DNA from 2 places in the Roseovarius sp. MMSF_3298 genome. Region 1 is predicted to be linked to the other one. Evidence: riboswitches for the same ligand, from Rfam matches in the RefSeq annotation. Region 1 holds a riboswitch; the other holds the start of a gene.
What was found. Region 1 has a riboswitch for cobalamin ahead of RBB18_RS22035 (TonB-dependent siderophore receptor). Riboswitches for the same ligand answer to the same signal wherever they lie in the genome.
Positions count from the first base shown of each region.

Region 2: linked by a shared signal. The riboswitch ahead of RBB18_RS10340 (hypothetical protein) and the one ahead of RBB18_RS22035 (TonB-dependent siderophore receptor) in region 1 are both predicted to bind cobalamin.

Region 1 is NZ_JASHIN010000044.1:1,417-5,605, forward strand. Features, by position in the region: gene RBB18_RS22025 (succinate--CoA ligase subunit beta) at 1-1,049, shown strand, start outside; gene sucD (succinate--CoA ligase subunit alpha) at 1,049-1,921, shown strand; cobalamin riboswitch at 2,134-2,345, shown strand; gene RBB18_RS22035 (TonB-dependent siderophore receptor) at 2,471-4,189, shown strand, end outside.
Region 2 is NZ_JASHIN010000009.1:100,797-104,985, reverse strand. Features, by position in the region: gene RBB18_RS10355 (SLC13 family permease) at 1-898, opposite strand, end outside; gene RBB18_RS10350 (YebC/PmpR family DNA-binding transcriptional regulator) at 1,057-1,806, shown strand; gene RBB18_RS10345 (GNAT family N-acetyltransferase) at 1,953-2,234, shown strand; cobalamin riboswitch at 2,312-2,501, shown strand; gene RBB18_RS10340 (hypothetical protein) at 2,603-2,875, shown strand; gene RBB18_RS10335 (Mrp/NBP35 family ATP-binding protein) at 3,384-4,189, shown strand, end outside.

The DNA.
Region 1 (4,189 bases):
CCCGCAAGTTCGTGGTGAAGGCGCAGATCACCTCGGGCGCGCGCGGCCTTGCCGGCGGCATCAAGTTCGCCGCCACCGCCTCTGCGGTAAAGGACGAGGCTGCCAGGCTTCTGGGAAAGCAACTGATCACGAACCAGACCGGCGCCACCGGTGAAACGGTGCATGCCGTCTATGTCGAAGCCGACGTCAAGCATGACGCCCAGTATTACATTGCCTTCGCACTAGACCCCGACACTGGCGCACCGCTGCTCGTCGCCTCCCCCGATGGTGGGGTGGAATTCGAGCAGAAGGCGCAGATGAACGCTAGCGAAGTCGCCAAGCACAGCCTGACCGGCAGCCCCGATGCGGATCGCGCCGGTCTGACCGAGTTTCTGTCCGGCATCGGGATGGAGGACGAGAAGGCAGTCGAGCAACTTCTGTCGGCCTGCGAAGCGTTCATCGAGAACGACATGGCGCTGCTGGAGATCAACCCGTTCGTCCGCACGCCCGACGGCACCTGGATGGCCATCGACGCCAAGGTCGCGCTGGATGCCAGTGCCGCGTTCCGGCACCCGGAATGGGATTCGATGGTCTCGGGCGAGGGTCTGCCCGCCGTGGAAACCGCAGCGCAGAAAAGCAACATCAACTTCGTCAAGCTGACCGGCAACCTCGGGGTCGTGGTCAACGGCGCGGGGCTGGGCCTGGCCACGAACGACATGATCATCGATGCGGGCGGCAAGCCCGCGAACTTCATGGATATCCGCACGACCGCCACCAGCATGGACATCGCCCGCGGCGTCGAACTGCTGCTGCAGGAGCCTTCGGTCACTGCCATCCTGCTGAATGTGCATGGTGGCGGCATGACGGTCTGCGATACCATCGCCGAGGGCGTGAACTTCGCCTATTCGCGCAACAAGGGCACCAAGCCCGTTATCGCCCGTCTGGCCGGCCAGAACGCCGAATGGGGCCAGCGCATTCTCGTCGACCGAAAGGTGCCGGTCGAGATTTGCGGCACCATGTCCGAGGCCGTCAACCGCGCGGTCGAAATCGCATCCAAGGGGGCACGCTGATGGCAATTCTGGTCAACGAGAACACCCGACTCCTGGTTCAGGGCATGACCGGTCGCGCCGGCACGTTCTATACCGACCAGGCGATGCGTTACGGAACGAACTGCGTTGCGGGCGTACGTCCCGGGCGTGGCGGCACCTCGCATCTCGGCTTGCCGGTCTTTCACACCTGCGCCGAAGCGGTCAAGGAAACGAAGGCCAATGCCAGCCTTGTCACCGTGCCCGCCCCCAAAGCCGCCGACGCCATGATCGAGGCGATCGAAGCCGAGATAGAGGTGGTCGTCTGCATCACCGAACGGGTGCCGCAACACGACATGCGCAGGGTCAAGGAGGCGCTCGAAGGGTCGCAGACAATGCTGATCGGCCCGAACAGCCAGGGAATCCTGACGCCCGGACAATGCAAGATAGGGGTGATGCCGACCGTCGACGCGAAGCCGGGCCAGATCGGCATCGCGTCGCGCTCGGCCTCGCTCACGTCCGAGGTTCTGGCCAGTTGCAGCGCCGCCAATCTGGGCCAGTCCACAACCGTCGGTGTCGGAGGCGACGTGCTGCACGGGATCGGCTTTGTCGGCTGCCTGGAAAAGTTCCGTGACGACCCGGATACGAAGGCCGTGGTGCTGATCGGCGAAATGGGCGGACGCGAAGAGGAACTGGCCGCCGAGTATCTCTCTTCGGTCGATTACGGCAAGCCCGTGGTGGGTCTGGTGGTGGGGCGTCACGCGCCGGTCGGTCGCCGGATGGGCCACGCCGGCACATTGTCGGTCTTCGGCAACCTGTCGGCCGATGACAAGGTTTCGCTTCTGCGCGATGCGGGCGTCGTGATTGCCCGCGACGCAGGAACCGTGGTGGAAACCGTCCAATCCTGCCTGTCCTGATTTCGGGAAATTCTCGAACGACCTGTCGCGTCGTACCCGAAGGCAGGCCAGGACACTCAAGAAAACCGCTCAGGCACCGGATGAACTTACGGATTCGGTTTCCTGGGCCGACGACCGTGCGACGCAGGTCGAAACCCAGACCAAATTGACACGGCAAGACGTCAGCCGGTCCCGCGTTGGGATTTTCTCTTTCCTCACCCGGCGTCATGCACTAACACCCGAGTCGCTTCGGTTCCTGTCGGCTTTCCGGCGGGAGAATAGGGAATGCGGTGCGACGCGCCAGGCGTCAACTCCGCAACTGCCCCCGCAACTGTAGGCGGAGAGCGAGGCCGGACCATGTCACTGTCATGCGGCGCATGATGGGAAGACCCGGCCAAGCGTTGACCCGCAAGTCAGGAGACCTGCCGAGGTGATCACCCTGTCCGAACGCGGGGCGCGTTTCGACAACGGATCTTCCGTAGCGGTGACACTTGCACCGTCTGCGAAGAGTTTCCTTCCAGGCATGAACCAAAAAATCAGCGCATCAAGCGCGCCCCGGAGGGACAATCCATGTCACGCCCGTTCAAGTCCGTCCTTGCGGCAACCACCGCCCTTTTCATCCAGCCTGCCGTCGCGCAGGATGAACCCTATGACCTCGGCACGATCTTCGTCTCCGGCGGCCTGACGCCCATCGAAGGCAGCGCGTATGGCCGCGCCGGCAGCGTCATCACCGAGGAAGAAATCGAGGACCGCAACGCGGTCTACGTCGCGGACCTGCTGCGGTCGCTGCCGGGTGTTTCCGTATCCCGCACCGGCGCCTATGGCAGCGTCACCCAGGTGCGTCTGCGCGGTCACGAAGGCAACCACACGCTCGTTCTGATCGACGGGATCGAGGTCGCCGCCCCCAATACCGGCGAGTACGACTTTTCCGGCCTTCTGGCCGCCGATATCGAGCGCATCGAGGTCATTCGCGGACCGCAATCGGCGCTTTACGGCTCCAACGCCATCGGCGGGGTCATTTCGATCACCACCAAGACGGCGCAAGAGCCGGGTTTCTCTGGCAACGTCGGTTTTGAAGTGGGATCGGACGGCACCACCGAGGGCCGCCTCGGCCTGCGCCTGAATACCGAACGCGGTCAACTCAGCTTTTCCGCTGCGCGGCGCGAAACCGGCGGATTCGACATTTCCGGCACGCCCGGCGGCGAGGATGACGGCGATCTGAACCGCACCTACAACCTCAAGGGCCGCTACCGTGTGAACGAGGTTCTGACGATCGGCGGCAGTATCCGCCATGTCGACCGCACCGGCGACAGCGACAGCGGCGTGTTCGGCGCACCGACCCGCGCAGGTCTTGTCGTCGATGACCTGTCGGGCACATCGCTTCAGGAAACCTATGGTGGCCTTTACGCAGAACTCGATACGCTTGGCGGGCGGCTCCTGAACCGGGTTGACCTGTCTTTCGGCACGATCGACCGCCAGGGTGTGAGCGGCGCCGGCGTGCGCAATTCGGACAATTCCGGCACCCGCGCAAAAGTCGCCTATCGCGGCACGGTCGCGCTGGACGCGCCCACCCTCAACAGCGCCAACCATACCCTTAGCTTCGCCGCCGAATGGGAGCGTCTGACCTACAAGGAAAACGATCCCACGATCGTCTTCGCGCCGGGACAGCTCGTCAAACGTTCGCGTGAACAGACGGCCATCGCGCTCGAATACCAGGGCGATTTCGGAAATGGCTTTGCGCTACAGGGCAGCGTGCGGCACGATTTCAATGACAAGTTCGAGGATTTCACGACCTACGCGATCGGTGCCTCCTACCAGTTGCCCAACCAGACGACGCGCCTGCATGCCTCTTATGGCACCGGCGTCCAGAACCCGACGCTGATCGAGCAATTCGGCTTCTTCGCCAACTTCGCCGGCAACCCGAACCTTGAACCCGAACAGAGCAAAGGCTGGGATTTCGGTGTCGAGCAGCAATTCCTGAACGGTCGTGGCCTGATCGACGTGACCTATTTCAACGAGGAACTGACGGACGAGATCACGTCGGTCTTCGACCCTGGCACGGGGATCTCGACACCAGTCAACCAGACCGGCACAAGCGACCGGCAAGGCATCGAGGTCGCCGCCAGCGCCGCCCTGACCGACCGGCTGGACATGTCGCTCAGCTATACCTGGCTCGACGCCGAAAACCCTGACGGCAGCGTCGAGGTCCGGCGCCCCGAGCACGAGGCGCTGTTGCGGCTGGGCTACCTGATGCCGAATGACCGCACCCGCCTGAACCTCGAGGTGCAG
Region 2 (4,189 bases), on a different contig from region 1:
TGTCCTCGCGCTTGGAGTCCGAAAAGGCGAGAGACAGCGCGGAGCGGAACTCATCCAGCGCGTCGGGCGTGGCCTCGATCACCAGCGCGTCGCCGGCTTGCAGAATGGTGTTGCGGGCACGGCCATAGCGGCGTTTGCCGTCGCGCACCACGCCGAGAAGCGCGACGTCGTTGCTGTCGGCATCCTCCTGCAACTCTGCGAGGCGCTTGCCGATCTGGGCGCTGTCCTCGGGGATGGTGAGTTCGGCCAGGTAATCGGCCAGTTCGGCGGCGTGCAGACCGCTGTCGTCGCGGGCCGGAATGAGCCGCCAGCCGATGAGGGCGACGAAGACAAGACCGGCAAGCGCGGTGACGGCGCCGACGGGGGCAAAGTCGAACATGGAGTAGGATTGCCCCAAGGCGTCCTCGCGGATGCCGGCGATGATGATGTTGGGGGGCGTGCCGATAAGTGTGACCATGCCGCCAAGGATCGTGGCAAAGGAAAGCGGCATGAGGCTGAGCCCCGGAGATCGCTTGGCCTTGCGCGCGGTCTGGACATCGACGGGCATCAGCAGGGCCAGTGCCGCGACGTTGTTCATGAAGGCCGAGAGCACGCCGCCGATGCCGCCCATGATGGTGATATGCGCGCCGAGGCTGCGCGAGCTGTCGACCAGCGTCCGGGTAATGAGAAAGACCGCGCCCGAGCGTACCAGACCGGCGGAGACAACGAGGACGAGGGCCACGATGATCGTTGCCGGGTGACCGAAGCCGGTAAAGGCCTGCTCGGTGGGCACGACACCCAGCACCACGCCGAGCATCAGCGCGCCGAACGCGACGATATCGTAGCGGTAGCGGCCCCAGAGCAGTAGCGCGAACACGCCGCCGAAAAGCGCGAAGAGTATGATCTGGTCCTGGGTCATCTGGGCGAGGTCTTTCCGGAGTGGTCTGACGGGCGCGGCCCGTCCGGCCAGCCTAGAGGCAACGGGCGGCGGCGCAACAGTCGATTGCCGGGATTGCACAGCGGCCCGCGCCTGATTTATAGAGGCGTGAACTTTACACATGTCATCGGAGGCGCGTCATGGCCGGCCACTCAAAATGGGCGAATATTCAGCACCGCAAGGGGCGTCAGGATGCCCAGCGGGCAAAGCTTTTCTCCAAATTTTCCAAGGAGATAACGATTGCCGCCAAAATGGGCGATCCGGACCCCGACAAGAACCCGCGCCTGCGCCTTGCGATCAAGCAGGCCAAGTCGCAGTCGATGCCGAATGACAATATCGACCGGGCGATCAAGAAATCGGTCGCGGGCGACGGCGAGGATTACGAGGAAATCCGCTATGAGGGCTATGGCCCCAACGGCGTGGCGGTGATTGTCGAGGCGATGACCGACAACCGCAACCGTACCGCCAGCACGGTCCGCTCGACCTTTACCAAGCATGGCGGGAACCTGGGCGAGACTGGTTCTGTCGGGTTCATGTTCGAACGCAAGGGGCAGGTCACCTACCCGGCGGATGCGGGCGACGCCGATACGGTGATGATGGCCGCGATCGAGGCCGGGGCCGAGGACGTGGAATCGGGCGAGGACGGGCATACCGTGTGGTGTGCGGATACCGATCTGAACGACGTCAGCACCGCGCTGGAGGCGGAGCTGGGCGAGAGTGACGAAACCAAGCTGGTCTGGCGGCCCACGACCACGACTGAGCTGGACCTGGAAGCGATGCAGAAGCTGATGAAGCTGATCGACGCGCTGGAGGATGACGATGACGTGCAGAACGTCACGACGAATTTCGAGGCCAGCGATGAGGTGATGGAGCAGTTGGCGGCGGAGTGATCCTGCCGGCCCGGACCATGGAGCGGCGTCCCCTCGGGGCGCCGTTTTGCGTTTGGTTCGGCGTCGTGCATACGGCACGCGATGTACAGTGTGATGGACCTTTCGTCGGCGGTGCGGCATCCTGCGCTCGGCCATGGGAGACAGACATGCAGATCGAACACGAGGACGGCGAGAGCAAGGGGCGCTATGTCACCCGCATCGGTGACGGACCGGAGGCCGAGCTGACCTATTCCAAGTTGGGAAGCTCGGGAATGATTATCGACCATACCGGCGTGCCGGACGAATATCGTGGCGATGGTGTGGGTTTGGCGCTGGTCACGCGCGCGGTGGAGGATGCCCGGGCGGCGGGCCGCAAGATCACGCCGCTTTGCCCCTTTGCCGCGGCGCAGTTTCGACGGCATCCCGAATGGGCCGACGTTCTGGCCTGAGGGCTGGTTTGACGCATGTGTCGTCGGGAGGCCCTTCAAGGTCGCAATCGCGTGTTGCGCCAGAGGCCGGTTGGCGGCAAGATGATGGTCCCGAAGGTGCCACGAAAGCCGTGGAGAATTGGGAAGCCGGTGAAAGTCCGGCGCTGCCCCCGCAACGGTAAGGATGGGGGATACCGCAGAGGGCCACTGGGGCAAGATGCCCCGGGAAGGCGCGCGTATCCGCACCCCCGCCAAGCCCGGAAACCAGCCCTTGGGGTGAACGTCGAACCGCGGGGGGCGGTACGGGCGGTGGACCGAAAAGCGGTTCTCGCGCGGCTTTCCTTCGCCCCAGTCCGGCCCGGGGTGTGGCCGGAGGAAGAGCAGAAGACATGAACCTGACACCGATCATGGATGGACTGGAGCGCAGCGGCGCCACCGGCGCGGAGGCCGAGGCCGTGGCGCGACTGGGATTCCTGGAATGGGTTTTCGCCTATCCGGGGACCGTCACGGCGCGCGTGTTGCGCGAGGCGCTGGCCGAGCCAATTGTGCAGAACCCGGGCAGTGCTGCGGCGTGTGCCTTCGTCGATTTCCTGGAAGAGGCGCGGCATGCGGCAGCGATGGCCCGCGGACGGCGCGGGCGCGCGGCTCGGGTCATGCACTGAGCTTACGGAATTTGGCCCCGTTGTCACGTGCGGCGGGGCGCATCCGGTTCAGGTGTCCGGAAGATGAAAGGATGGTGTCGCGCAAAAAAAACGGCGACGCCAGGGAGGAGGAGAGGCGCCGCCGTTCTTTACGTCGGGTCCCAGGGAGGAGGAAGGGACCGTTCGTTACAGTTGGGCTCGTTCTGAGCCCAGGTCTTGCCGGGACCGCACAAGGGAGGAGAGGCGGTATCCCGAACAGGTGCCAAACGGGAGGAGAAGCACCTGATTGTTTTAGCGAGCGTTTGGCGCGGTGGCCGTTTCGTTCGCTGTTGAGTTAAAGATAGCGATATGCTGCGCTTGCACAATAGATTTTGCTGCAACGCGGCTATGCAGGAAGCGCATAGAAGAATAGTTCATTTTTTGCGTGCAATATCATCTATTTGCCGGTTTTTTGTGCGGGATTGAAACGGGGGTTGTGCCTGCTTTCAGAAATGCGACTTTTGGCGGCGCAGATGCATGGAGGCAGGGCATGACGGAAATACTCGACAAAGTGCGCCAGGAGCTGGAACGGCTTGAATTGCCGGACGGTGGTACCGTGATTTCACGCGACATGGTGCGTGCGATGCGACTCGAAGGCAGCGAAGTGCGATTCGTGCTGGAGGCGCCCACTGCCGAGATGGCCCGCCACATGGAGCCCCTGAGAGCAGCCGCCGAGCGCGCGGCGCTGTCGGTCGAGGGAGTGTCTTCGGCGCAGGTGGCGTTGACCGCACAGGCGCCCGAGGCCCCGACCCCGTCACTGAAGGTGGGCCGGCACCCCGAGGGCGGAAGCGCGTCGATCCGCCCAGGCGGGGTGAAGTCGATTCTGGCGGTGGCGTCCGGGAAGGGCGGCGTGGGCAAGTCGACCGTGGCGTCGAACCTTGCGGTGGCACTGGCCCGGGCGGGACGGCGCGTGGGCTTGCTGGACGCCGATATACACGGGCCGAGCCTGCCGCGCATGATGGGCGTGACCGAGCGGGCGAGCAGCCCGGACGGCAAGATCCTGACTCCGCTGGAGGCACATGGCGTCAAGATGATGTCCATCGGACTGATGATCGAAGAGGACCGCGCCGTTGTCTGGCGAGGGCCGATGCTGATGGGGGCTTTGCAGCAGATGATAAGCCAAGTAGACTGGGGCGAGCTGGACGTGCTGCTGGTGGACCTTCCGCCGGGAACGGGGGATGTGCAGTTGACCCTGTGCCAAAGGGCGGCGCCCACCGGTGCACTGGTGGTCTCGACGCCGCAGGATGTGGCGCTTCTGGATGCGCGCAAGGCGATCGACATGTTCAACACGCTGAA